DNA from 3 places in the Eubacterium limosum genome. Region 1 is predicted to be linked to each of the others. Evidence: predicted binding sites of a transcription regulator. Region 1 holds the regulator's gene; each other region holds the start of a gene.
The links. Region 1 encodes NrdR, which represses ribonucleotide reductase genes. Its sites were predicted from a motif close to CACNANATNTNGTG; they were not measured.
Positions count from the first base shown of each region.

Region 2: the regulator NrdR is predicted to act here: its motif matches at 4,566-4,579, upstream of B2M23_RS17080 (vitamin B12-dependent ribonucleotide reductase).
Region 3: the regulator NrdR is predicted to act here: its motif matches at 8,350-8,363, upstream of B2M23_RS08260 (anaerobic ribonucleoside triphosphate reductase).

Region 1 covers NZ_CP019962.1:4,082,667-4,092,527, forward strand. Annotated here, with positions in the region: gene cmk ((d)CMP kinase) at 1-344, opposite strand, end outside; gene B2M23_RS19200 (BaiN/RdsA family NAD(P)/FAD-dependent oxidoreductase) at 355-1,593, opposite strand; gene B2M23_RS19205 (MurR/RpiR family transcriptional regulator) at 1,602-2,525, opposite strand; gene mnmM (tRNA 5-(aminomethyl)-2-thiouridylate-methyltransferase MnmM) at 2,540-3,151, opposite strand; gene B2M23_RS19215 (hypothetical protein) at 3,105-3,500, opposite strand; gene B2M23_RS19220 (pseudouridine synthase) at 3,493-4,218, opposite strand; gene scpB (SMC-Scp complex subunit ScpB) at 4,215-4,826, opposite strand; gene B2M23_RS19230 (segregation and condensation protein A) at 4,827-5,558, opposite strand; gene B2M23_RS19235 (site-2 protease family protein) at 5,560-6,195, opposite strand; gene lysA (diaminopimelate decarboxylase) at 6,198-7,475, opposite strand; gene B2M23_RS19245 (NUDIX hydrolase) at 7,583-8,110, opposite strand; gene nrdR (transcriptional regulator NrdR) at 8,127-8,582, opposite strand; gene ftsZ (cell division protein FtsZ) at 8,592-9,686, opposite strand.
Region 2 covers NZ_CP019962.1:3,644,112-3,653,972, forward strand. Annotated here, with positions in the region: gene galE (UDP-glucose 4-epimerase GalE) at 1-692, shown strand, start outside; gene iorA (indolepyruvate ferredoxin oxidoreductase subunit alpha) at 841-2,625, shown strand; gene B2M23_RS17060 (indolepyruvate oxidoreductase subunit beta) at 2,627-3,202, shown strand; gene B2M23_RS17065 (cysteine-rich small domain-containing protein) at 3,209-3,487, shown strand; gene plsY (glycerol-3-phosphate 1-O-acyltransferase PlsY) at 3,517-4,167, shown strand; gene B2M23_RS17075 (hypothetical protein) at 4,189-4,422, shown strand; gene B2M23_RS17080 (vitamin B12-dependent ribonucleotide reductase) at 4,617-7,556, shown strand; gene B2M23_RS17085 (CsbD family protein) at 7,630-7,827, opposite strand; gene proB (glutamate 5-kinase) at 8,196-9,032, shown strand; gene B2M23_RS17095 (hypothetical protein) at 9,010-9,165, shown strand; gene B2M23_RS17100 (MGDG synthase family glycosyltransferase) at 9,214-9,861, shown strand, end outside.
Region 3 covers NZ_CP019962.1:1,795,675-1,805,535, forward strand. Annotated here, with positions in the region: gene B2M23_RS08230 (hypothetical protein) at 1-96, opposite strand, end outside; gene B2M23_RS08235 (putative manganese-dependent inorganic diphosphatase) at 201-1,823, opposite strand; gene B2M23_RS08240 (MalY/PatB family protein) at 2,008-3,183, opposite strand; gene B2M23_RS08245 (trans-sulfuration enzyme family protein) at 3,193-4,326, opposite strand; gene cysK (cysteine synthase A) at 4,552-5,484, shown strand; gene nrdG (anaerobic ribonucleoside-triphosphate reductase activating protein) at 5,534-5,998, opposite strand; gene B2M23_RS08260 (anaerobic ribonucleoside triphosphate reductase) at 5,976-8,300, opposite strand; gene B2M23_RS08265 (fibronectin type III domain-containing protein) at 8,620-9,861, opposite strand, start outside.

The DNA of each region.
Region 1 (9,861 bases):
TGGCAGCCTGCAATGCTCTGCTGCTGGCCGACCAGCAGTCTGCGGACTTCACCAATACAGGCAACATCTGACGTGTGCCTGCTGACAATGGGCAGACGGATCTCTTCTGTAACCTTCTCTCCACTCAGGTAAACATCTGTCCCTTTAAAATCGATGGTGTTCTCTTTTGTAAAATCGGCAATGGCCTTCTGATCCGAAAAATCTATTTTATTTTTCCAGATACCATAGGTAATGGCCCGGTACATGGCGCCGGTATCTAAATATAGAATACCCAATTCCTTTGCAATTATTTTCGCAATGGTACTTTTTCCTGCCCCAGCGGGGCCGTCAATCGCAATTTGCATAAAGCTCTCCTTAACCTTCTTCCGATAAGCCTGCCAGCCATCCGGTACTGGCGGCAATCTGTATGTTAAATCCTCCGGTCAGGGCATCGACGTCAATCATTTCGCCGGCAAAATAAAGCCCCCGGACGAGTTTTGATTCCATTGTGCTCGGGTCGATCTCTTTGACATCCACACCGCCAGAAGTGATAATGGCGGTATTGATATCCTGAAGAGAGGTCACGTGGAGCGCCAGCCCTTTAAAAAGCTCTGCCAGATGCCTGCGTTCCTCCCGCGTGATCTGGTTCACCCTTTTATCTTCTGGAATCCCTGAACATTTTACCATAACCGGAATCATTTTTGAAGGTAATAAATCAACTAAACCGTTAATAAAATGCTTGTTATGATATTTTTCAAAGTCACGCTGCAGCCGCACATCCATCTGTTCCATGCTGAGAGCCGGCTTCAAATCAATGGTCAAAGTATAGTCTTCATATGGCGGCTTCATAAAAGCACTCATGGTAAGGACCAGCGGACCGGAAACACCAAAATGCGTAAAAAGCATTTCCCCCGCTTCATGGCGGATCTTTTTCCTGCCCTGTTTCATGGTCAGCCCTACATTGCGAAGGGAGAGGCCCTGAAGCTTCGGCACCCATGCCTCCTGGGTATTGACGCCCACTAATGATGGTCTCAGCGGGGTTACCCGGTGTCCGAGGTCTCTGGCCATTTTAAAACCGGAACCGTCAGAGCCTGTTGAGATATAGCTTCTCCCGCCAGTGGCCAGGATGACCCGATCATAGTTTTCGATTCTTCCATTCTCAAAACGGACACCTGTAACCTTTACCCCTTCGCTGCTCTTTGCTGTCTCGACAGCGGCAATACGCTGGTTCAGGAAGACCTGTGCCCCTTCGCGCTCCAGAATTTTCCTGTAGGCTTTAATGACATCGCTAGATTTGTCACTCTTGGGAAAGACCCGCTCGCCCCGCTCAATTTTAAGGGGACAGCCGTTTTCTTCCATCAGATCCATAAGCGCATCATTTGTAAAGGTATAGAGGGCCGAATAAAGGAAATTTTTGTTGGTGACAATACTGTCAAAAAATTCACTTATGTCACAGTGATTGGTCAGGTTGCACCGGCCCTTGCCAGTAATATACAGCTTTTTGCCCAGTTTTTCATTCTGGTCGTAAAGGTCTGCCTGCTGGCCTGAGCGCAGCGCGGCAATGGCTGCGCTCATCCCTGCCGGGCCGCCGCCGATAATGGCTGTTTTTTTCATTTTCTCTCCTATAAATCCTTGACAAACTCGTCACCGGTATAAATATAATGTTCTTTCCAGATTTCTTCGAGCTCATTAAAGGTCTGTTTTGTTTCTTTGATATTTTTAAAACCAACGGCCACTACCAGCGCGTTAATCAGACTTAAAGGCGCCACCAGGGAGTCCACGAAGGAATAAACATTGCTCTTCGCAATGAGCTTGTGATCGGCAAACTCATTGATGGGTGCGTGCTCATTATCCGATATGGTGATAATCCTGGGACCCCGGTTTTTAAGAAATTCTACAGCCTCATAGGTTTTCTGCGCATAGCGCGGGAAGCTCATGGCAATGACCACGTCGCCCTCGCCAATTTTGATCAAATGCTCATATATGTCTGTTACACCGTGATTGATTACCCGGACATCATCCAGGATCAGGTTCAGGTAATAGCCCAGATGCTCGGTCAGCAGACTAGTTGTTCTAAAACCGATAATGACCACCTTGCCTGCACTGCGGATCAGGTCTACGCATTGCCTGAGCGCTTCGTAATCAAAGGATTCAAGGGTTCCGTTGATGCTGTTGATATCACTTTTGAGCACCGCGGCCACAGAGCGCTGCATCAGCTTTTCTTTTTCCTCGTCACCCAAAGTCATGTTGATGCGCTCAATGGTCGTCAATTTACTGTTTATTTCATTTTTAAGGGCCTTTCTGAACTCTGGATAGCCTTCATAGCCTAAAGACAGCGCAAAGCGCACAACCGTCGCTTCACTGACCTTAACATGCTGCGCTACTTTGATGGCGGACATATCCGGAGCCTTTTCATAATTTTTCATCACAAAGGCTGCAATTTTTTTATGGCTCTTGCTCAGGCCTTTATAGCGCTCCTTAATCTCTGCAAAAATATCCCTTAGTTCCGGTTTGCTGTCTTGTTTCATATCCGATGATTGATTCATTTCCGTTATCTGCCTCATTTTGTCTTTTCCGCCAAAATTAAATAGGGCGGATTATTTTTATTGATTGTCTCAAGCTTGTGCACATTAAACCCTGCTCCAAGCTGCGCGCACCATTTTTCAACGGCCATGCTCTCCTCCAGTCCGGCTAGATGCCGGTACAGGCAAAGCGTCATCAGCCCCTTTGGCGCCAGCAGGGTTACACTGCTTTCAAGTGCTGCCAGTGTGGTATCTGTCTTTGTAACGATTTCTTTGTCTCCATGAGGCAAATACCCTAAATTAAACATAATACCCATTATCTTAGAGTCCTGACGAAGCTCTGGTATACTGCCCATTGTTTCGTGCCCCTTGTGAAAAAGAAGGACCCGGTCTCTTAAGCCCTCGGCCGACAGGCGCTGCTCGGTTTCTTTCAGGGCTTCTTTCTGGACGTCAAAAGAGTAGACCTTTCCGCACGCTCCCACACTCCGGGCCAGCAGACAGGTATCTGCACCTGTCCCGGCGGTCGCGTCGACGGCGGAGTCTCCCATGCGTAAGTGCTCGGCCATCAAGGCTCCTGCCAGCAGGGTCACTCTCCTGAATTCATTAATCGACGGCACCGGCACACCCCGGACACGGTTTAAAAAATTCATCGACATAAGCGTCATGGCTGATGTACTCACCGCAGTCCCTAAATTGATGGCCTTTAAAGTACGCCTTCAGTGTCTCCGGCACATTGTAAACCCTGCAGGCTTCACACCCAAGCTCAGCCGCCTGAAACAGCGTGGTGCGGATCAAACCGTCCAGCACCGCCATTGGCACCTCCGGCTTAATATTTAAAATATCATAAAGCTCTGCTGTTTCACCCTTTACCATAAAACGGGCAACAGCAAGAAGCGCTTCGTCATCCATGGCTGTCATATAAAGGCTCCGCTTGTGTTCGGGCTCCTTAAAATAAGGAGCGACCACCTCAAAACTTTTAGGAATCACAATTTTAATCATCTTTTTCTCCCCTCAGATAACGTATTTCTTCCTCAGTAAGATAACGCCATTCACCAGCCTTTAACCCTTTTAAGGTAATACTGCCAATAGCTGTCCGCTTAAGGTGAATGACGGGATGGCCGATTGCCGCGCACATTTTACGAATCTGGCGCTTCCTTCCCTCGTGGATCGTCATTTCGAGCAGGGCTGTGCTTCTGTAAGTCTTTATTACCTGCACTGAAGCGGGCGCAGTGGTATGCAGTGTATGGTCATCATCCTCGATCTGGACACCTTCAGCAAAAAGCTTCAGCTCTCCGGTACTGGGGAGCCCTTTTACCAGCCCTTCATAAATTTTGTTAAACTCATGGCTGGGGTGCGTCAGTCTGAAAGTAAGGTCTCCGTCATTGGTTAAAATCAGCAGCCCCTCCGTATCCTTATCCAACCGCCCCACGGTAAACAGCCGCTCCTTAATGGGCAGCAGATCCATCACAGTCTGGTCGGCGTGGCGGTCTGCCGAGGTAGAAACCACACCTTTTGGCTTGTTCAGCAGCACATAAATTTTTTTGTCCTCCGCGATGGTTTTACCATCCACTGTAATCCTGTCGGCTTCCGGGTCTACCTGAAGCCCTGGTGTCAGCACTGCCTCACCGTTGACACATACCCTGCCTGCGGCAATCAGTTCTTCTGATTTACGTCTTGAAGCAACGCCACACTGGGCCATATATTTCTGTAATCTCAATTCAATTCCTCAACTGTGTTTATTTCCATATTTTCCGCCATAGAAGCGGAGATATCGATTTTCTGCTGTTCTCCCTCAGCAAACTGCTCAAAAGCCGGCAAATCCTCGATATGCTTCAAATGAACGGTCTTTAAAAAGGCGGGGGTTGTTTTATAGAGAATCGGCCGGCCCGGCGCTTCCATCCTGCCAGCCTCCTTGATCAGCCCCCGGTCAAGGAGCCGCTGAACAGAACTGTTGGAGCTGACCCCTCTCAGATTATCAATATCGATACGGGTAATCGGCTGGCGGTAGGCAATGATCGAAAGCGTCTCAAGAGCCGCCTTGGACAGCCCTGTGGGCTCCTGCTGCCCCAGTACCTGACGGATAAAATCGTAATGTTCAGGCTTTGTGGACAGCTGCCATGTGTGATTGACCTGCACTAGGCGAAGCCCTCGTTCCACACTGCCATAGTCCTTTTCCAGTTCTGACATAAGGGCCTGAATGGTGTTCCCGTCCAGCTCCATCGCCTTTTCAAGCTCACGCAGCGCGACAGGCTCACCGGCGGCAAAAAGGATGCCTTCGATGATTCCCTTTAGACGCTTTTTATTACTCTTTGAAAGTTCCTGCATTTATTCCTCTGTCCTCTGTCTGATGATAATTTCCTGAAATACACGGTTCTGAAAAAGCCGTATGTTATTAATTTTATACATCTCCAAAAGCGCCAGAAAGGTTACAACAACTTCTCCCCGGCTGACTTTTTTTCTGAACAGCTCTGAAAAATGGAGTTCTCCAGAGCGATTGAGCTCAAACTGGTGCTCGATGTAATCAATTTTTTCCTCTACAGTAAAAACTTCCCTTACAATCTCCTGAGAAAAATCTTTGAACTCAATCTCATCGTTGTATAGGGAAAATATGTTGGAGTATGCTTTAAAAATATCCTCAGGGTTGATCTCAACCTCGGCGTCCTGGGTCATAACCGGGATATATTCCGGATCCTTATAGACGGCATGCAGCTCTGCGCACTCCCGTTCTTCCAGATAAATGCTGATATTTTTAAAGATTTTATACTCTATAAGCTGGCGTACCAATTTCTCTTTCAGGTCTTCTTCGTCCTCTTCCTCATCCTTTGCTCTTGGCAGAAGCATTCTGGATTTAATCTCCAAAAGCTTGGAAGCCATAACCACAAACTCACTGGCAACCTCCATATCCAGCTCGCGCCACTTCTCAATATGAGCCAGATACTGATTTGTGATTTCTGCGATGGGAATATCGTAGATATCAATTTTATTCTTTTGAATTAAATGAATGAGAAGGTCCAGAGGACCTTCAAATTTCTCTAAACTGACTTCGTAACTATTCATTTTATGACCAAAGCATTAAAAAAAGTGGGTTTAATATCATTCTAAATAAACCATCAATCCCGTTGATGATGGGTGTAATAATCAGACCGAACACATTAAATACAACCAGCAGCAGCAGAATGATCATCCCATAACGTGAAAACTGGTAGAATTTCTGTTTTGCATTGTAAGGCAAAAACTCAGCCAGAATCTGTGACCCATCGAGGGGTGGAATGGGAATAAGGTTAAAGACTGCAAACATCAGGTTATACAGGTACAAATACTGCAGAATCTGCAGCAGATACACGTTGGCAAAGGGCGAAACCGCGTAGATCGCAATGAGCGAAATAAAGCCTAACAAAAGGTTTGTGAAGCAGCCCGCCAGACTGACAACAATGATTCCCTTCCGATGATTTTTAAAATTATTCGGATTAACCGGCACAGGCTTTGCCCAGCCAAAACGAAAAAGCAGCATACTGATAAAACCGATGGGGTCAATGTGCTTAAGGGGATTAACCGTCAGTCGTCCCGCCAGTTTCGGGGTTGGATCCCCCATCGCATCCGCCGCGTAGCCGTGGGCCATTTCATGAAAAGAAATGGCGACTAAAATACCGGGCAGGCTCAGCAGCAGGTTGATAAAATAATTTGCGCTAAACATAATCAGCCCTCGAGCCAGGAAGGAATCCTGTCATTCTTGACCAGATCCTCAAAGCTTTCACGTTCAACCAGTATTGCTGACTGATCGCCCTTCAAAAGGACAACTGCCGGCCTTCTGAGACGATTATAGTTGCTGGCCATTGAATAATTATAGGCCCCTGTATGAAGCACTGCCAACGTATCGCCTGGCTGAGGAGACGGCAGCTTAATGGATTTAATTAAGGTATCTGTCTCACACGCTTTACCGCTGACTGTTACTTCTTCCATCAATGCTTCATCCTGAGGTTTATTGCAGATCACGGCATCATAGTCCGCTCCGTAAAGCGCCGGGCGGGGATTATCTGCCATACCCCCGTCAACACTTACGTACTTTTTGAGTCCCGGGATTTCTTTGACAGTTCCCACCGTATATAAAGTAATACCTGCCGGAGCCGCTACTGAACGGCCAGGCTCTACCACGATTTTAGGCATCGGAACCTGTCTCTGCTCAGCCATCTCACGCATATGGTCGACCATTTTAGGAATATAGTTAGTGACGTCAAAGCTGGGATCTTCCTTCAAGTAAGGAATACCAAAGCCGCCGCCCAGATTAATCTCAGTCAGATTAAGCCCATCGGAGAGCAATGCCTTATAAAGATCAAGCATAACTTCCGAAGCCAGTAAGAAAGGCTTTTCATCTGCGATCTGAGAGCCGATGTGACAATGAATGCCGACAGTCTCCACAAACTCCATTTCTTTTGTGCGGCCGATAATCTCACGGGCCTGGCTCAATGGCAGGCCAAATTTGGAGTCAATCTTCCCTGTCTGTATAAGCTCATGGGTATGGGCTTCAATGCCGGGAGATACCCGAAACAGCACCTTGACAGGCTGCTCAAGCTCCTCAGTCAAAAGATGCAGCCGTTCCAGCTCCCATTCGCTGTCGACAACGATACGGCCTACCTTGTAGCCGAGGGCCATTTCCAGCTCTGCCTGGTTTTTATTGCTGCCATGAAAGCAGATACGTGCAGGATTAAAACCACTTTTTACAGCAGTATAAAGTTCTCCGCCCGATGCCACGTCCAGAGAGATGCCCTCACTTGCAATGATCCGGCACATTCCCATATTTAAAAAGGTTTTGCCGGCATAGTTCACATCATAATCCGCGCCCGCCGATTCAAAGGCATCCTTAATACGGTTAATGTTCCCTCTTAAAATATCTTCGCTCATAACGTAAAGTGGCGTGCCGTATTTTTGCGCTAACACCACCGTGTCATGACCGGAGAATATAAAATTTTCTGTCATTCGGTTTCTCCTTAAAAGCTTTAATTTATTTGTTACAAATAATAAGAAAAGTGATCTGTTATCCTGTGTGCAACACAGATGATAATAGACCACCTCGATGATTTTATTTACATAAGAGAAAAAAAGCGACCTAAAACACAGGCAGTCTTTGCGTCTGAAAACTTTCCTTTGAGGTAAAGCGCTCGGACTGTCCGTATAGGCATTTCGACAATTTCGATGAATTCATCATCATCCTGTTTTCTCGGCTCAATAACAAATTGAGACGCCATAAATAAAGTGGTCACTTCATTGGTAAATCCCGGTGAGGGCCACATTTCTCCTAAAAAGTGCAAATCCAGGGGCTTCAGGCCAATTTCCTCCTGTAACTCCCGCACCGCTGCCTCTTTTGGATCTTCACCCACTTCAACCAGACCAGCCGGTATCTCCAGGATCACTTTTTCGATGGCCTTTCTAAACTGGCGCACGAAAATAATCCGGTTTCCTCTGACAGGCAAAATACCGACACCCTGCTTGTGGTCTACCAGTTCCCGGAAAGAAGTACCTCCATCCGGAAGCTCGACTTCGTCGACCTTTAAATTTAAGATGCGTCCATTGTAAATCTCTTTAGACGCAATGGTTTTTTCAAAAAATCTCATTCACTACTCCACGCCTTCAGCGTTCAGACATAAGGCGGTTCAGTTCATCCATAAAAGACTCAACATCCTTAAACTCACGATAAACTGATGCAAAACGAACGTAGGCCACCTGATCGATATCCTTAAGCGCATCCATGACGCGCTCTCCAATGTAGGATGATTCCACCTCTTTATCTTCAACCTGATAAAGCTCCTTTTCCATCAAATCAACAACACGCTGGATGTTGTCGATGGGCACCGGACGTTTCTCACAGGCTTTGATCATCCCGTTTAAAATTTTATTTTTATCAAAGGGTACACGCTGACCGCCCTTTTTAACAACGATCAAGGGAATGTTTTCAATCCGCTCATAGGTCGTAAACCTTTTGGCGCACCGGATACACTCCCTTCTTCTACGAATCATAGTGCCTTCTTCAACAGGTCGTGAATCAACTACTTTGCTTTCGTCATAATCACAAAAGGGACACTTCATTCAGACACCTTAGTCTTCGTTGCTTAAAAATCCAGGAATCGCAAATTCGCCAGCGGCGCTGGTTGTTTTGGTTTCAGGCTTAGCAGTCGTGTTTGCAGCAGCAGCGTTTGCGCTGTTCAGGATAGCAGCTTTTTTAGCTTCCACTTCTTCTGCCGGTAAGAAACCAGTCGCGATAACAGTAATCTGGATTTCATCGCCAAAACTTTCATCAATGGTCGCACCAAAGATAACGTTAGCGTCTTCGTCAGAAGCTTCTCTCGCAATGGTAGCGGCTCTGTCGACTTCAAAGAGTGACAGGTCTTCACCTGCGGTAATATTTAAAAGTACGCCGGTAGCGCCGTCAATTTCGGTTTCCAGAAGCGGGCTTAAGATCGCTTCTTTTGCAGCTTCTTCTGCACGGTTTTCACCGGAGGCACGGCCAACACCCATGTGCGCCAGACCGGCATCCTTCATGATAGTCTTAACATCGGCAAAGTCAAGGCTTACGAGACCTGGCATAGAGATCAGGTCAGAAATACTTTTAACACCCTGTAATAAGACATCATCCGCCAGCTTGAAAGCGTCTCTTAAGGAAGTGGTCTTATCGGCCATTCTTAATAAACGGTCATTTGGAATGGTAACCAGCGCATCGACATTATCCTGAAGGAAATCACTGGCAATCTGAGCGTTGCGCATGCGGACTCGGCCTTCAAAAGAGAATGGCTTGGTGACAACACCAATGGTTAAGATTCCCATTTCACGGGCAATTTTTGCAATGATCGGCGCAGCACCGGAACCGGTTCCCCCGCCCATACCAGCAGTGATAAATAACAGATCTGTTTCCTGAATTAAATCTGCAATGGCATCACGGCTTTCTTCTGCAGACTTCTGACCCATTTCCGGGTTACCGCCTGCACCAAGACCGCCGGTGGTCTTTTCACCAATCTGAAGGCGTTTTTCAGCCAGGGTCAGGGCTAATGCCTGATTATCAGTATTGATGGATATGAAGTCAACACCCTTCAGACCTGATTCGATCATGCGGTTAACGGCATTGTTCCCGCCGCCGCCAACACCAATTACACGAATTCTCGCAAAATTATCATTGTAGCCATCTAATTCAATCACTTTTCTTCCTCCTCTATTTCACGTAAGAAACTCTTAGTTTGTTTTTTATCATCATTTTTTTGTTCTTCATCCAGTTCCTCATCATCTTCAAAGACTTCATCCTCGTCGGAAGCGTCACCGCGGTAGCCGCTCTCGTCAAGCTCAACGGCATCGTAGTCTTCTTCCTCATAGTCCT
Region 2 (9,861 bases), 440 kb from region 1:
TGCGTTCCATGGTCAACAATGATATTAAACATTTTATTTTCTCATCGACCGCGGCAACCTACGGAGAGCCGGAACGCCTTCCCATTGATGAGGACACGCCCAAGCATCCCACCAACACCTATGGTGAAACAAAGCTGGCTGTTGAGAAAATGCTGCATTGGATGGAGGTTGCCTATGGACTTCACTACAAGGTGTTCCGCTATTTCAACGCTTCCGGGGCACACCCGAGCGGGGAGATCGGCGAGGACCATGCGCCTGAAACCCATCTGATCCCGCTGATTTTAAAAACAGCTCAGGGCATTCGCGATAAGATTTATGTCTTTGGCGATGACTACGATACCCCAGACGGCAGCTGTATTCGCGATTATATCCATGTCATGGACATTGCGGAGGCCCATATTCTGGGCATGGAGGATCTGGTGAAATCCGAAACCAGTGATGTTTATAATCTTGGCAACGGCAATGGCTTCTCAGTTCTGGAAGTCATTGAAAAGGTTAAAGCGGTTACCGGAAAAGACTTTACGGTTGAAATCGCAGACCGCCGGGCAGGCGACCCGGGAGTCTTAATTGCCAGTTCAGAAAAAGCACAGAAAGCACTGGGCTGGTCACCGGTCAATTCATCACTTGAATACATCATAGAAACCGCCTGGAAATGGCATCAGGGACATCCTGAGGGCTACGGCCTTGTTTAATGTGCCTTATAAAAAACATGAAACAGAGATTGATTCTTTGAATTCGTGTATGGTTTAGTGTATAATTATAAAAATAAGTTATGAAACAGTAAAATTTTATTCTGTCACAAGGACGGGCGGTTCCCGCCCTTACAGGAGAGGAGAGAATATGAAGAAATTATTAACAGGTAATGAAGCCATTGCCCGTGGAGCCTGGGAAGCCGGCGTTAAGTTTGCTACTGCTTATCCGGGAACACCAAGTACAGAAATCCTTGAAAATGTAGCGACCTATGATGGCATTGTTTCCGAATGGGCGCCAAATGAAAAAGTAGCGGTTGAAGCGGCTGCAGGTGCTTCAATTGCCGGTATCCGTACCCTTGCTGCAATGAAACATGTTGGGGTAAACGTTGCGGCTGACCCGATTTTTACTTTTGCCTATCTTGGCGTTAACGGAGGTTCTGTTATCGTAACTGCCGATGAACCAGGCATGCACTCATCCCAGAACGAGCAGGATAACCGCAATTATGCGCGCCACGCTAAAATGCCGATGTTTGAACCATCCGACAGCCAGGAAGCCAAAGATATGCTTAAGGATGCATATGAAGTAAGTGAAACCTATGACTGTCCGGTGCTTTACCGCATGACCACCCGTGTCTGCCATTCCAAATCCATTGTCCAATGTGAAGACCGCGTGGAAGTGGACGATAAAGAATATGTAAAAGATATTATGAAAAACTGTCCGCTGCCAGCTCATGCCCGCGTCATGCAGGTTAAGCTTGCCCAAAATTTTGAAAAGCTGGCAGAATATACTGAAACTTCTAAATGGAACTATATCGAAGACAATCAGAAGGAAATTGGCGTTATCGCGTCTGGCGTGGCCTTCCGTTACGCAAAGGAAGTTTTTGGCGATACAGCCTCATATCTGAAATTTGGCTTTTCTTATCCACTGCCAAAGAAGCTGATCGCTGAATTTGCAGGTAAGGTTAAAAAGATCTATGTCCTTGAAGAAAATGATCCCATTCTTGAAACCGAAATCAAGGCCATGGGCATTGACGTTATCGGAAAAGACCTGTTCCCGACCATGGGAGAGCTGACACCGGAACGTATCCGTGAAGTCCTCTACGGTAAAAGCGAAGTGACCATTGCGCCCGATCCTGAGAAGATTGTCGGCCGTCCGCCGGCATTCTGTGCAGGCTGTCCACACCGCGGTATTTTCTATGAGCTGGGCCGCCGTAAAAATATTATGATTTTCAGTGATATCGGATGCTATTCCTTAGGCTTGACACCGCCGTACAATGCAACAGACGCCATGATCTGTATGGGCGCCAGCATCAGCGGAGGACACGGTGTGGCAAAGGCAATGAGCATTAAGAATAACGACATGAAGGTCGTTTCTGTCATCGGTGATTCAACCTTTTTCCATTCTGGAATGACCAGTCTCATGGATGTTACTTATAATAAGAGCAATGTTCTGACCGTTATCCTAGACAACCGCATCACCGGTATGACCGGCCATCAGGAAAATCCCGGCAGTGGCTTTGACTTAAAGGGCGAACCAGCACCGATTATGGATATCGAAACCATTGTCCGCGCACTTGGTGTTAAAAATGTCCGCACAGTCGATCCAAACAATCTGGAGGAAACTGACGCGGCCCTTGACTGGGGCCTATCCAATGATGAAGCTTCTGTCATTATCACACGCTGGCCGTGTGCGCTCAAGCGTTTCTCTCAGGCCGATAAGGAAGAGTTCCCGGAAGCCTTCAAACGCCACTGCAAGGTCGATACCGATCTTTGTATTGGCTGTAAGAAATGCCTGAAATCCGGCTGTCCTGCTTTAGCCTTTAACTCTACCGTACCGAAAAAATCCGGTATTCTGGAAGAATCATGTCTGGGCTGTGAGGTTTGCCTGCAAATCTGCCCGAAACATGCCATTTATGTAGAGGAGGAAAAGTAGAATGAAAACAAAAAATATATTATTGGTTGGCGTTGGCGGCCAGGGAACCATCACAGCGGCAAAGCTGCTGACCACTGGTTTGATGGAAGCCGGCTATGATGTAAAGATGAGTGAGATTCACGGCATGAGCCAGCGCGGCGGCTCTGTTTCTTCTCAGGTTCGCTATGGAGATGATGTTCAGTCACCGGTTATCGAGATGGGAACAGCGGATATTATCGTTGCCTTTGAAAAAATGGAAGCGCTGCGTTATATTGATTTTTTAAAGGAAGACGGAAAGATTATTGTCAATGATGCAGAGATCTGGCCGTTGCCGGTTGTTATAGGAAAAGCGACTTATCCGGAAAAAATCCTGGATACATTGCAGGAAAAGGCCAATGTCCGCGTGATGAACGCTTCTGCTCTGGCAGAAGAGATGGGCAACCTCAAGGTTATGAATGTGATTCTGCTGGGAGCCATCATCAAATCCATGGGGCTTCAGGATATTGACTGGGATGAAATCATCCGAAATAATGTAAAACCTAAATTTGTTGATTTGAATATTAAAGCAATGGCTGTCGGAATGGACGCCGTCAACTAAAAGGCTATGTGTAAAAAAGAATTTGAAACAGAAAACTTTAAATTTTTCCAGAACAGGGATTGTGAATACTTTCCCTGTCACAAAACGGAAACCCCAGATGAGTTTAACTGTTTGTTTTGTTACTGTCCTTTATATGCGCTGGGGAGGGACTGCGGCGGTGGTTTTGAATACACGGAAAAGGGTATAAAGAACTGTACAAATTGCCTTGTTCCCCATAAAAAAGAGAACTATGACCGGATCATTGAAAAACTCCTGATCCTTATTGAGCGCGTTAGAGAGCAGTAGCTCAGGATTATGTGTGAGGAGAGTTTAGTATGAGTATACTTATTGGCTTGATTTTGGTTGTGGCGGCCTATTTTATCGGCAATCTTGATTTTGCCTATATTATGGTTCGCGCTGTAAAGGGTGAGGATGTCCGTAATTACGGAAGCGGTAACGCGGGTACAACAAATGTACTCCGGACAATGGGCCTGAAATACGCCATTCCTGTTTTTATTCTGGATGCGCTTAAAGGTTCTGTCGTGATTCTTGCCGCCAGACTGCTCGGCTTCAGTGAAGCCTGGGTAGCGGCTGCGGGGATTGCAGTGGTCTGTGGTCATAACTGGCCGGTCTGCCTTGGCTTTAGAGGCGGAAAGGGAACAGCTACCTCCATCGGCGTGTTTATCGTATTTGACTGGCAGATTGCTTTAATCTGTATTGCCGTTGGTCTGATCTTCCTGGCCATTTTCAGAATGATGTCACTGACTTCCATTATTGGGATGGTATCCCTTCCGATTGCGGTTCTTATTAAGAGCATTTTTATTACACATGGGGCTGTTTTTACACCTGAACTGGTTTTTGCCTTGTTTCTCTGCTGCTCAACAGTATTCCAGCACCGCGCCAACATTAAGCGGATTGCAGCTGGTACTGAGAGCAAGGTAGGACAGAAAGTTAAAATGGGTGGAGACGATAAGAAAGGCAACTAAACTTTGAAAGGAGACATGAAGATGTCAAATCATAAAAAAGTAGTTGTTGCTGGACAGGAAAAATCCATCTGCGAAGCAGAGCCTGATGTCAGACGTCAATCCCTGACAGATGATGCAATGGAATCTGTTTCAGTGGAAGAAACCCATGAAGCCGGTACCTTTGAAAAAGATGTTATTGGAACTGAAGAAGCGGCGACCAACGCTGCCGTAGATTTAGATGTTTTAGAAGAACAGGAAGAAAACCGAAAAGCCTGATTCTGACTAGTGTTTCAAAGAGACTCTCAAAGCAGAGAGTCTCTTTTTACTGTTTCTGTTTTCTTTTTACAAGAAAGTTGATGTGGATTACAAGAATTTATTCCACGTATTATACCAGATATATGTTATAATAGAAATCGGTGCAGCACATCTTGTGTACGCCTTTACAAACCGATTTTATAAGGAGTTTAAGATTGAAAGAGCTGAAAGATCTATTTAAAAGACATTTTACGAAAGAGCTGGAGGGCAGTGATAAGACTGTCTACGATCTTTTCGAGTGGCAGAATGTTGACGTCAATTTAACAAATTATCAGACGGGCGCGACCATTTTATCCATGGAAGATCTTGAATTTCCAGTTGATTATTCGCAAAATGCCTGCAATATTATAGCCAGCAAGTATTTCAGACGACGGGGAATCCCTAACGGTCTGGGCTATGAACACAGCATGCGTGAAGTGGCTGACCGTATGGTTGGCTTCTGGGCAGATGCTTTGAAAGAAGAAGGCATCATTGAGACTGAGGAAGAGTGGCAGATTTTTTACGATGAGATGGTTTACGCCCTGCTGAAACAGATGTGGGCGCCAAATTCACCGCAGTGGTTCAATACGGGTCTGGCCAGAAGCTATGGTATCAAGGGTGATAAGGACGATCTTTATTACTATGACGAGGAAGCCGGTGAGGTTAAAGAATCAGACGACCGCTATACCCGGACACAATCCAGCGCCTGCTTTATTTTATCCATCGAGGATAAACTGCTCGGCCATCACTCCATTTCTGAGCATTATGTGAGTGAAACCAAGCTGTTTAAAGGCGGCTCTGGTGTTGGCACGAACTTTTCATCGCTTCGCGGCGTGAATGAAAAGCTGTCAAGCGGCGGACAATCCTCAGGAATGATGAGTTTTCTGCAGGGGCTTGACCGTAATGCGGGTGCCATTAAGTCCGGCGGTACAACCCGACGTGCGGCCAAAATGGTCATTGTAGACGTCGATCATCCTGAGATTGAAGAATTTGTAGACTGGAAGGTTAAGGAAGAAGATAAAGTCCGCGCCCTTGGAAAGATGGGCTATGATACCTCTATGGATGGCGAGGCATACCGCACGGTTGCGGGGCAGAACTCAAACAACTCCGTCCGTTTGAATAAAGAGTTCATGGACGCTGTCATCAACCTTGAGCACGAGCCCGATCACAAGATGACCTTGAATGGCCGTGTGGACGACGCGGTTAACCGCGAAGTATCCGTTAAAGAGCTCTGGCAGAAAATTAATACAGCCTCATGGGCCTGCGCCGACCCTGGACTTCAGTTCGACGACCTGTTTAACGCCTGGCACACCTGTCCCGGCGGTGAGGACGGCGATACCTCCAAAAAAGAAAACCGGATCAATGCGACAAACCCATGTTCAGAGTATGCTTTCCTAAATGATACTGCCTGTAACCTGGCATCCATCAATATTTTCCGTTTCTTTGATCCGGAAACCAACAAAATTGATATCGAGCGCTTTTCTCATTTGGCAGGACTGATCCAGCTGGTGCTGGAGGCTTCCATTTACTGGGGACAGTTCCCGACAGAAGATGTTGCCAGAAAAAGCTACCTTTTCCGCACAACAGGCCTGGGCCTTGCCAATGCAGCATCACTGATCCTGGCGTTGGGCTATCCCTATGATTCTGATGAAGCACGTAACCTGATCGCGGCTTTATGCGGTATTATGACTGGGCATTCCTACTATGTTTCAGCGATGATGGCAGGAAAAGTTGGTCCTTTTGCGAAATATGAGATCAACAGCCCCTATATGAAGCGTGTTATCCGCAATCACAGCCGTGTCGCGGGCCATCTGACCGATGATTATGAGGAAATGACTTACGAACCGCTTAAAATCAATCATGAGCTTTTAGAAAATATGGGCTTCCTGAATGTCAGCAGCCGTATCAAGGACGCTTGGAAGGATGCCATTGATTATGGTGAAGCAAACGGCTACCGCAACGCACAGGTTAGTGTAATCGCACCGACCGGTACCATTTCCTTCGCTATGGACTGCGGAGCAACCTCCGTTGAGCCCTTCTACAATCATGTGGTGTTCAAAAAGCTGGTAGGCGGCGGTTCCATGGAAATCGTGAACCCTGTGATGGAGATTGCCCTCAAGAATCTGGGCTATAAGCCAAAAGAAATTTCCGATATTCTCGGCTATATGCTGGATAAGGACGAAAAGGGCTATCTGCGCCATGACACACTGTCCGGTGCGCCGCATATCAAGCCAGAGCATATTCCGGTTTTTGATACAGCTAATACCATCCGTCCAGAGGGCCATGTGCTCATGGTTTCAGCCATCACGCCAATGATCAGCGGCTCGGTTTCAAAGACGGTTAATCTGCCGTCAAACGCAGAGATAGAGGATGTTAAGAAAATTCATCTTCTGGCATATACTACCGGTGCCAAGGCCATCGCCGTTTACCGCGACGGCTGTAAGGCTTCACAGCCTTTAAGCTCAGGTAAGCAGGAGGAAGGCGAAAAGCATTTGGAGGATTGTTCTTATAAAGAGCTCCTGGAATTTGCCCGAGACTGTAATCAGGGGGTACCCAACCGGCGTAAGCCAGACGGTATGCGTATGAGCCGTACCCATGCGGCTAAAATCGGCGATATCGAGCTTTATATCACCATCGGTTTCTACGATGATGGTAAAATTGCAGAAATTTTTGTATCCACCGATAAGGATGGTACAGTGGTTAAAGGGCTGCTGGCTTCATTGTCCAAGTCCATCTCCAATATGCTTCAGTACAATATCCCGCCGGAAAAAATTTCCATTATGCTGAGAGGCCAGAAGTACGAGCCGTCAGGCTTTGTACAGAGACATCCGTACATTAAATACGCGTCCTCTATTTCTGACTTGATCTCCAAGGTGATTGATATTGAATGCGGCGATTATTCCAAATGCCAGGTGAAGCCAAAGGCACCACTTGCAAAGATAGACGCCAGCGCAGCGGCTCCGACACCGGAAACTGTGCCGCTTCAGATGGAAATGGAAATTGAAGGTGAAAAACTCTATGGGGAAGTGTGCAGCCAGTGCGGCAGTGACCGCATGGTCCGCAACGGTACCTGTAAAGTTTGTATGGACTGTGGCACCACTACAGGCTGCAGTTGATTAAGTGAAAATCAAAAAAATAAATAAACCGGGATATTCAGCTTGGAATATCCCGGTTTTTTATGTCAATGTTTTATTTATTCAGACGATCTTTTACATCATCAGCAACATCTTTTGCTTTTTCTTTGATGTCATTTGCTTTTTCTTTGATTTTTCCGGCTGCCTTGTCCATCATGCCTTCGGCCTGTAGGCCTTTGTCGCCTGTTGCACCGCCAACACGGTCTTTCACTTCACCTTTTGCCTGATCGACAAATCCTGTATCTTTGCTCATAATAAAGCCTCCTTAATAAGAATTGTTAGTTCTTATATACCCTCAGACAATCGATAAAAACAATCGCTGGACTATTTCTAAGGAAGGCTTTAGTTTTGTATAGGATAAGCGGAGAGAAAAAAGAGTAATTATTGATTGAGTATTAAGAAGTTTAAAAGTTATGATACAATAAATAAGTAGAAAACGCATGGAAAAACAGAAGGACTACCCGGCGTAGTATGATAAAACAAACTTGCAAAATTAAGTTAAGTTTGATATGATAAGAATTCAGAATAGTCACCAGACTGACGGCAAAAGTCACTCATCAAGAATGGATGGACCAAGCCGCCTGAGTGGAAGACAACAGTAGACAAATGGAGGCGCATTAAATGCGACAGACAATTAAGGAAGCAGAGACCATTGTCATCAAAATGGGGACCACCTCGGTAACCCATGCCAATGGTACCCTCAATTTAAAAAAGCTTGACCAGCTGGCCAGGGTTTTGACGGACCTAGAAAACAGTGGGAGGAAGATGGTTTTGGTATCTTCGGGTGCCATCGGCTGTGGAATGAACCGTTTGGGGTTAAAGGAACGGCCAAAGACACTGGAGGCCAAACAGGCCACCGCTTCGGTAGGACAGGGACTTTTGATGGAGATCTACCATAAGTTCTTTGATGAATACCACCAGAATGTGGGACAGATTCTGCTGACCAAGGATGTTTTTAAACATTCCATTAAAAGAAACAATGCCATCAACACCTTCAAGGCGCTGAAAAACCGTAATATTATCCCGATCGTCAATGAAAATGACTGCATCGCTACGGATGAAATTCAAGAGGAGTGCTTTGGGGATAATGATATTCTGTCTGCCATGACTGCTGATATTGTGGATGCTGACCTTTTGATTATTCTCTCAGACGTGGATGGGCTGTACGACTCAAATCCCAATGAAAATGAGGATGCCAGACTGCTCCAGACCGTTGAGACGATTGATTCCGATATTTTGAGCAGCGCGGGATGTTCTACCTCCGGCCTTGGAACAGGCGGCATGGTAACCAAAATCGGAGCGGCAAAATACGCCACTGACCGAGGAATAGACACGATCATCGCATCCGGTGAGGATGTCAAAGTGATTTATGATATTTTAGAAGGCAATGAAATAGGAACATTTTTTATTAAACAGGATTTACAGGAGGTCCAAAATGTTAAAAAAAGTAATGATTAGTTTGTCTGCAGTAGCAGCTGGTATGCTGACCGTATTGGGCGCTTTTTATGTGGCAGAAAAACGCCGTGAAAAGGCAGTCGGCGGTAAGTTAATGAAAGTACAGTACCGTTTCACCAAGGATTTTGACGACTAAAATCAAGCATTAAACAAAATAAAACAGACGAAAAATTTGGAGGGGTCAATGTCTAAGATCTTTATTTTCACAGCATCCACCGGTGCGGGACACAACCTGGCGGCAAAATCTATTGCCCAGGCTTTATCCGAATATGGTTTTGAGGTAGACGTTTATGATGCCTTCAAGGAAAGCAGCGCCGTTTTAGACAAAATCGTAACAAAGGGCTATAAGCAGCTGGTTGAAAATGTGCCAAAGCTTTATGAGCAGATTTATAACCAGTTTAATCATATGACGCCTTTTCAGCAGAATATTTTTAAAATGATGACAAAGGTAATGAATCCAGAGATCGTTCCCATGATTCAGAAGGAACAGCCACATCTGCTGATTTCAACTCATCCCTTTGTCACCAATATTTTAGGAACTTTAAAAGAGCACGGGGCCTTTGACCTGCCAGTGCTCTCTTTTGTGACAGACTATAAAATCCACAGCGTATACCTGCATAAAAAAATTAATGCCTATGTGGTAGGCAGCGAATATACAAAAGAAACCATGATTGAAAAGGGTGTAAACCCGGATATCATTTATCCCTTTGGCATTCCCATAAGACAGGAATTTGTGGAGGACACCAGGAAAAAGGCCGAGATCGAAGATCCGGCCATCCGCGGTACAATTCTGCTCATGGCGGGCAGTATGGGGACCAGACAGATGGAAAAG
Region 3 (9,861 bases), 2.1 Mb from region 1:
ATTGACAAGTTCCTTTTTACTGCATCCTGAAAGCAGAAGCAGACATGCAAAAATGAGAATCAAGATACAAACCATATTTTGTTTAATTCGTTGCATGCAGGTCTCCTTTCATATTAATTCTTTATACCATTATAGAGTAAATATAAACAAAAGAAAAGAGAAAGAATGAAACTCCTTCTCTTTTGTTAAGATTTATTAAATTATAACGCCGAAGCATTCATGAGAGGCGGCACAACCTGTTTTTTTCTGGAGTAAACACCAGGGAAGAATTTACTGATGTCATTCTCTCCGATACCAAAAGCAGCTTCGGCAAGTTTTCTGGATTTGCCGGCCACCAGTATCTCGCTGCCGCCCATAATAATATCAGTTACCATCAGGACAGCAAGGTCAAAACCTTCCTCAGCGCATGCTTTTTCCATTTCGGATAATACTGGTCTGAGCTGTTTAAACATGCCTTTAAAGTCGCCAGTATTGATTTGAGAAACCATAACTTTATAATTACCCATGGTAAAGCGCTTGCGGTCCGCGGATAAGATTTCTTTCGGAGACATATCTGCCAGATTACTGCCGGCTACCAGCATGTTTTCGCCATAGGCTTTCAGATCAACCCCAGCAATATCGGCCAGTTCTTCTGCGATTTTCCGGTCAGTTTCAGTACAGGTAGGAGAGTGGAAAAGCAGTGTATCTGAAATAATAGCCGAGAGCATTAAACCAGCGATGGGGCGCGGTATTGGGATATTCCGCTCATGGTACATCTTGGCTACGATGGTGCAAGTGCAGCCTACAGGCTCAATCCGCAGATAAAGCGGTGTGGCCGTCTGGATTTCAGCGACGCGGTGGTGGTCGATAACCTCGATAATTTCAGCTTCCTCCACACCGCGGATAGACTGCCCGCGTTCGTTGTGGTCAACGAGGATAACCTGTTTGCGGTTATAGTCCAGCAAATTACTTTTGGTAATGGAGGCGAGAACCATACCGTCTTCAGAGACAACTGGAAACCTTGTATGATTAGAGGTCAGCATATTTTCTTTGACATCATCGATTGTTTCGTAGGTGACAAAGTACTCCAGATTTTCGCGCTTTACAAAGTTGGTAATGGGGATTACCTGGGTTAAAAGTCGGATAACCTCAAAGGGAGAATGGTTAGAAAGGAATACGAGTCCCTTATAATTTTCGGGAATTGGCGGTATTGTGCCAATCGGTGTATTGGAGATAATAATGTTTTCTGCACCGACGTTAAAAGCCTTTTCAAGTGAGCCGTCATTAAGGGCTGTGACGACAAAATCTTCAGCGTTAAGCCTTTGACCGGCAACCAGCTCGGTATTGGTATAGACATTTCCAGTGACGTAGTCATATGGAATCTCCCCAATAATACGGGCATCCAGAATCTCAATGATATTTTTATAGGGCGTTTCGGTGTCTTTAAGAATAGACTCAACATAGGGGTCTGTGTAGGCCTGTATGATATCCGGAAGTGAGATAATACCGAGAAGCTTTTTATCGGCATCGACAACGGGCAGAGAACGACCGGGATTTGAAATAATCTGATTCATGGTCTTTAATACCGAATCCTGTTCTGTCGCCATTGAAAAATTATTGAAATGAAGGTCGGAAACCTGAGGCTTAACACTTTTGATCAGCTTAGGCGGCTCCACGTTAAAATAATCCAGTACATATTTTGTTTCTTTATTGATAGTACCGAGACGGCATGCCACGACGTTTTCGTTTCCGAGAGCCTGTTTCAGGTAGGCATAGGAAAGGGAGGCGCAAATGGAATCCGTATCGGGATTTTGATGTCCAAAAACATAAATAGCTTGAGCCATGTTTCGAATTCTCTCCTTTTTTTGTAATACTATCATAATAATAAGAAAAAATCCATCAATAATCACTGTAAAGGGTATCAGGTTATAAGACGCAGGAAATTAAGCTTATGCTACAGTGGTTGGAATAAAAGGAATATTTAAGCACAACAAAAAACGGCAGAGGCTTCTGCTTCTGCCGTCAGGATTAAAGGGCGTCAATTGCCGCCTTAAGCTGAGAAAAGGCTTTTTCCAGCGTCACTTTTGGGCAGGCGATGTTAAAACGTTCAAAGCCCTCGCCCTCAGGACCAAACATGGCGCCGCGGTCCAGCCACAGTTTGGCATTATTGATGATCAGGTTTTCCAGAGCATCTTCCGACAAGCCCAATTCCCTGAAATCCAGCCATACAAGATAGGTTCCCTCTGGCTCAATAAGTTTTACTTCTGGTAAGTTTTCTTTCAGAAAAACACGGATAAAGGATAAATTGGAGGCAAGATATTGCTTTAGCGCGTCCAGCCACTCTGCGCCGTGTGCGTAGGCAGCCTGACAGGCAACGAGCCCCATGAGGCCTACCTGGCTGAAGCCGGAACGCTCCATTTCCGCCTTAAATGCGTGGCGGAGTGACCGGTTGGGGATAAAAATATTGGAGACCTGAAGTCCGGCGAGATTAAAGGTTTTGCTGGGGGCTGTGCAGGTGAGACTGATGTCGGCAAAAGCTGGTTTTATGCTGGCAAAAATGGTGTGCGTCTGCCCTTCATATACAAAATCTGCATGGATTTCATCTGAGACAACTGTGACATTGTGAGCGAGGCAGATATCGCCCATCCGTGTCAGTTCCTCCCTTGTCCAGACGCGGCCGACAGGGTTATGTGGACTGCAGAGAATAAACAGTTTGACGTTATGATCAATAATCTTCTGCTCAAAATCCTCAAAATCAATAGTATACCGACCGCTTTGACAGATCAATGGGTTGTTTACCAGCTGGCGGTCGTTAACCTCAATGCAGCGCGTAAAAGGGTAATAAACCGGTCGCTGGATCAGTACAGCGTCACCCTTCTCTGTCAGACCGCGCACGGCTGTGGCGATGGCGTAGACAACACCAGGTGTCTTGACGAGCCAGGAGGCCTCGGTTTCCCAGTTAAAACGCCTGCTGTACCAGGTGCGCAGCGTGTCAAAATAATCATATTTCACATCAGAGTAACCATAAATACCATGTTCGCTGGTTTTTACAAGCGCGTCGATAACGGCTTGCGGTGTCTTGAAGTCCATATCAGCTACCCAGAGAGGCAGGATATCTTCGGGCATCCCCCGCTCTGCGGCAAAATCATACTTAATGGAGCCGGTATTTTTCCGGTTTACTACTTCATCAAAATTGTAAGACATAAATTCCTCCTATTTCAGTGCCTGATCAAGATCGGCAATGAGATCATTAATATCTTCCAGTCCTACAGACAAACGCAGCAAACAGTCGTCAATTCCGAGGGATTCCCTTATACTCTCGGGCACATCGGCGTGGGTCTGGAGCATTGGATAGGTGATGAGAGACTCAACACCTCCAAGGCTTTCGGCATACAGAATGAGGGAAACGCGTTCCAGTACCTTTGCGGCTGTTTGAGGGCAATCGACCTTAAACGAAATCATTGCGCCAAAGCCTCGGGCCTGTTTTTTTGAAAGTGCGTAGTCAGGATGATCTGGAAGACCAACATAAAAAACCTTTTTAATTCGGGTGTGGTGTGATAGCCACTTAGATAATTCTAACGCATTTTGCTGCTGTCTGTCCATACGCACAGCTAAAGTTTTTATGCCACGAAGGACCAGCCAGCTGTCAAAAGGAGAGAGACAGGCGCCGGTGGTTCCATAAATAAACCGGAGACGTTCGGATAAAGCTTCGTTTTTGGTAACAAGAAAACCAGCAAGCGTGTCGTTATGCCCGGACAAATATTTTGTACCGCTGTGGATAACCACATCTGCCCCAAGCTCCAGCGGGTTTAAATAGTAAGGGGTTAAAAAAGTATTGTCTACCAGCAGCAAAAGATTATGTGCCCTTGCGATTTTGGATATTGCTTTTATATCTGTCACCTTCATCATTGGGTTGGTCGGCGTTTCGATAAAAATAGCTTTGCTGTGAGGTGTGACAGCATCCTTGACCGCTGCGGTATCTGAGGTGTTGACTGCTGTAAATTGCAGTCCATGATGGGAGGAGATGCTGTTAAACAGCCGGTGTGAGCCACCGTAAAGATCGTCGGAGGTAATAATGTGGTCACCGCTTTTAAACAGCTCAAAAAGAGCGGTAACAGCCGCCATGCCAGAGGAGAATGCCAGCGCCTCATTCCCGTGTTCCAGACTGGCAATGGTTTCTTCAAGATGCTCCCGTGTCGGGTTTTGAATGCGCGAATAATCATATCCTGTGCTCTGTCCAACCCCAGGGTGGGCAAAGGTGGCATTTTGAAAAATAGGAACAGAAATGGCTCCGGTATCATTGTGATAAACGTTAGAACCGTGAATGCAGAGGGTATTAATGTTCATAGGGAAGTCTCCTTTATAAATGATATAAAACATAGTTAATAAATATGTTTTTATAATCATAGTACGAAAAATCTGAAAAGTCAATGGATTTTTAAAACATATATGAAAAATATGATTTATTTCTCAAAAGTGCTTGACAGAATTGGTTTAACGTCATATAATAAAATCATATTAATCATATATGAAAACATAAGATTGAATATGTTTTAAACGGAGGAAAACAAAATGGCAAAAATTTATAAGAGTTTAACTGAATTAATTGGAAAGACACCGCTTTTGGAACTCAGCAATTATGAAAAGAAAAATGCATTGAATGCTGCGGTGCTGGCAAAGCTTGAATACTTTAATCCAGCGGGAAGTGTGAAAGATCGTATTGCGAAGGCCATGATTGATGATGCGGAAGAAAAGGGGCTGCTGAAGAAAGGCTCAGTTATTATTGAACCGACGAGCGGTAATACCGGTATCGGTCTGGCAAGCGTCGCTGCCGCCAGAGGCTACCGTGTGATCCTTACAATGCCTGAAACCATGAGTGTGGAACGCAGAAAGCTTTTAAAGGCCTATGGGGCTGAGCTGGTTCTGACTGATGGCGCAGCAGGTATGAAGGGTGCTATCGCAAAGGCAGAGGAGCTGGCAAAGGAAACGCCTGACTCATTCATTCCAGGACAGTTTGTTAATCCTGCGAATCCCGCTGTGCACAGAGCGACGACAGGCCCGGAAATCTGGGAAGACACAGATGGAAAGGTGGATTATTTTGTTGCAGGTATCGGTACAGGCGGCACTATTACCGGTGTAGGCGAGTATTTGAAATCTAAAAATCCAGAATTAAAAGTGATTGCCGTTGAACCGACGGGTTCTCCAGTACTGTCAGAGGGAAAGGCTGGTCCGCATAAGATTCAGGGAATCGGCGCTGGCTTTGTACCGGATACACTGAACACGGGGGTCTATGATGAAATCATTAAGGTCGATAATGAAGACGCTTTTGCGACCGGCCGTGAGGTCGCAAAAGAGGAGGGCCTGCTGGTCGGCATTTCATCCGGCGCGGCTCTTTGGGCGGCAACACAGCTTGCAAAGCGTCCTGATAATAAAGGGAAAAATATTGTGGTTCTGTTACCCGACACCGGAGAACGCTACTTGTCAACCGCCTTATTTGAGGAATAAATAAAAATAAAAAGCGGGTGTGTACTGTATTTCGTACGCACCCGTTTTTTTAATGGCGTAATTCTATAATACGCTGATTACTGCTTCCGCGAAAGGGGAGGGTCAGATCGCGATTTTCAGATTGAAATGGCCCATCGATGAGCAGATCGGTTTCCCGAAGCAGGGCATTGATGCTTTCATCCTTCATGGTTTTCAGCCTTTCCAGTGTGTATCCGGTGTAAGTGACTACATCTAGACTGTTTGCGTGAAGCTTCTGGGCTAAGTCGGCCAGGGCGGCGGACTGCAGAAAAGGTTCGCCGCCGCTGAATGTAACCCCCTGAAGTAGAGGGTTTTTCACTATTCTGGCGAGAAGCATTTCTGTCTCCACAAAAGTGCCTCCAGTCATCTGGTGTGTCTGAGGATTGTGGCAGCCAGGACAGTGGTGTGGGCAGCCCTGTGTAAAAATGACAAAGCGGAGCCCAGGTCCGTCGACAATGGATTCTTCAATACAATTATTGATTTGCAGAAACGCCATGTTTCACCCTCGCTTTCTCCTCCGCGCGCTTTGCGTTATTCCAGCGGTCAATGGTACCTACCAGATAGCCGGTGATACGGCGGATGCGCTCAAAATCAGGGTTTCCATCCCCTTCGTGTCTGTGGCAGTTTGGACATTCTTCGCCAATAATACCATTGTAGCCGCAGACTGGATCTCGGTCGACAGGATGGTTGATAGAACCATAGCCAATGCCGGCTTCCTTCATGCAGCGGACAATTTTTTCAAAGGCCGCGAGGTTGGCGCTGGCATTTCCATCCAATTCGACGTAGCTGATGTGTCCTGCGTTGGTATACTCATGGTATGGCGCCTCAAGCTGAATTTTTTTATGGGCCTGTATAGGGTAGTAGACCGGAACATGAAAGGAATTCGTGTAAAATTCACGGTCGGTAACGCCGGGGACAGTCCCGAATTTTTTACGGTCTATGGCGACAAAGCGCCCGCTGAGTCCTTCTGCCGGTGTGGCGAGCAGGGTAAAGTTCAAACCTGTTCTATCAGATTCAGCGTCCATCAGACGCCGCATATGCGAGATGATCTGAAGCCCCAGAGCCTGGCTTTCTGCACTTTCACCATGATGCATGCCGGTAAGCGCCTTGAGCGTTTCGGCAAGTCCGATGAAGCCGACGCTCAGGGTTCCGTGTTTTAAAACGTCCTCGACCCGGTCATCGCGTCCGAGACTTTCTGAATCAATCCAGACACCCTGTCCCATCAGGAAAGGATAATTTCTGCCTCGTTTGGCGGCCTGGATTTTGAAACGGTGAAGCAGCTGATTTACAACCAGAGAAACGCGCTCATCCAGAATCTTATAGAAGGTATCAAGATTTCTATAAGATTCAAGGGCAATCCTTGGTAAATTGATGGAGGTAAAACTTAAATTGCCGCGCCCGCAGGTCGTTTCGTTCTGAGGGTCATAATGGTTCCCCATTACCCGGGTTCGGCAGCCCATGTAGGCGACCTCAGTGTTATAATCACCCTCTGTATAATACTGCAGATTAAAGGGTGCATCCAGGAAGCTGAAGTTCGGGAAAAGGCGCATGGAGGACGTTTTGATGGCCAGTTTAAAAAGATCGTAGTTGGGGTCGGCTTCGTTATAGTTAACGCCTTCCTTTACCTTGAAAATCTGAACCGGAAAAATAGGTGTCTCACCATTACCGAGTCCAGCCATTGTGGCTTTTAGCAGATTTTTGATGACCATGCGCCCTTCGGCTGATGTATCCGTGCCATAGTTTACAGAGGAAAAAGGAACCTGTGCGCCGGCCCGCGAGTTCATGGTATTCAGGTTGTGGATAAAAGCCTCCATCGCCTGATAGGCAGCTTCCTCTGATTCACGCAGAGCGGTTTGGCAGGCGTGCTCATGCGTTTTATTAATCATCCGGGCATCAAAAGAAGACCCCTTAAAAAATGCGGCCAGCTCCCGGCCAAAGGCTTCCTGCGTATCCATAGTGATCGGAGCCTCAATTTTTTCACAGGCAGAGGCAACCATTTCTGTGACTGCTTCACGGTCCTGACCAGAACAGACACTGAGATCATTGATCAACGCTTTGCGGTACAGCTTGCTGAAGGTTTTGACAATACCAGGCGCCATAGCATAGTCAAAGTTTGGAATGCTCTGGCCTCCGTGCATTTCATTTTGATTTGCCTGAATGGCAATACAGGCAAGGGCAGAGTAGCTTCGGATGTCATTCGGCTCGCGCAGGTAGCCGTGCCCTGTTGAGAAGCCGCCTTTAAAAAGCTTGAGTAAATCAATCTGACAGCAGGTTTCAGTCAGCATATAGAAATCTTTATCATGAATATGTATATCACCGGAGATATGTGCATCAGCAATTTCACGCGGAAGAATGTAATTATCAATAAAATATTTTGACCCTTCAGAACCGTATTTCAGCATGGTTCCCATGGCTGTATCTGAGTCAATATTGGCATTTTCGCGTTTAAGGTCTGCATCTTCAGCGTAACGGAAGGTGAGATCCTTATATATTTCCATTAAGTCACTTTCAGTCTGACGTGTTTTGGCGTGCTCGGCGCGGTACAGGATATAGGCCTTGGCCGTTTTTGCGTAATCAGCTTTGATCAGCGTTTCCTCCACAATATCCTGTATCTGCTCTACCGTTGGGCGGCCCAAAGCCTCAGCCGCTGAGGTAACCACATTCGTCAGAAACTCAATGTGCTTTTCTGTCATAGATTCGCCGCTCACAGAGATATTCGCTTTGTAGATGGCGCTGCTGATTTTACGGGTATCAAAAGGTGCTACAGTCCCGTTTCGTTTTATAATACTGTCGATCATTACATCATTCCTCCGGATGCTTAGTTATTGTTGTTTATATCGAAAATCATACTATATATTGTGCTGACTGTCAATTTGTGGACAACATTTTGTGAAAATGATTAAAATGAGAGAATGAGAGGGCTGAGGCCTGTGGATAAAAAATGTGCACAAAAATTTTTAATAAATAAGCGCGAAAGAGAGCAAATTTTTACAGTTAAAAATGGCTGCGCATATGAAAAAAACGGTACACGCTGTTTTAATGTGTACCGCAATATTTAGATAGAAAATGGTTTTTTAAGAGCAAAGTATACAATATATAGATTTGATGTACTTGCCTTTACTCATCTTTTACATCCGTTGTTTCCTTACGCACAAGCAGCATGGTAACGGCACAGAGGAGTGTCAGACTGAGTGCTGCCACCGCAGGTAATCCGCCTTTTATATTATTCTTTATGGCGCCGGTAATTCCAGTATGTACATTCTCGGAGACGGGGGTAGTACCGTTCAGGTAGCTGGATACGGTTTTTAAGGCATTACCCATTTCCTGGAGATAAAGGGTCGATTCGGATTTAAGGCTTTCTCTGGTACCCGTTCTGACATTCTCACCGGGGTTTGAGACAGTTGAAGCAGTGGATTCTTTTTCGACAGAAACTTTGGGGGCTGTCGTCGGCACTGCTTTTGTTTCACTGCTGCCGTGGTCCATATCACTCTGAGTAACAGTAGGATTTCCCTCCTGATCAAGTGTAATGCGGATAGCGTTGGAATCGCCGTTAATACTGCCGTTTTTGGCTTCAAGCTGGAAAACATAGCTGTGGCCGGCTTCCAGACCGGTCAGATTATATTGGTTTGAGGCTGCCGCAGTAATTTTTTCAGACGGCCAGGTCTGCCATGAACCACTGTTGTCTTTTTCCACCCAAAGTGTTGGAGTGCCAAAGCTTTGGATTGGCTGGTGGAATCGGAGAAGCAGGCTGTAGCTGCCAGTGTTTTCAGTCACAGGCGCATCGTAATAAATAAACGGCTTTTTAGGATCAATGACGACAAGCCTCTGCGTTTGATTTTCCAGTAAAGCGGCGGCACCGGCAGGAGTAAAGGTATCGGGACAGAGCTTATAGCTGAGCGGATAAATCCCGGCTTTTGTAATATCTGCTGTGTCAGTATCCCAACAGACCGGTAATGACGAGGTGTAGCGGATATCGCCGGTATCCTTGTCGGTGATTTTAAACACCATACTATCAGGCAAACCGCCCAGAGTGTCCAGTTCTGTATAGTGGTAGCCTGTGTTTTTGGGGGCTGCGATGGTATCTGCAATAACAGCATTTTCTGCTTCAGGGGAGACAGCGCTTGTATTCAGAAGCACTTCGCCTGCGTCAACAGCCGTGGCTCCGGCTCCTTCAGCAGTAATTTCACTGAAATAGGCATCAACGGAGCCCTTTGTCTGAATAGCAGTGCTGCTGCCGCCAATGGTACTGACAAGGGTAGAATTAAAGGTCAGATCAGCGTTGCTGACTGCGTTGATACCAAAGGTGTCAGAACCGGTTGCTTCAATTTTTGAAGCCACTGCTGACAGGCGGCTGTTTCC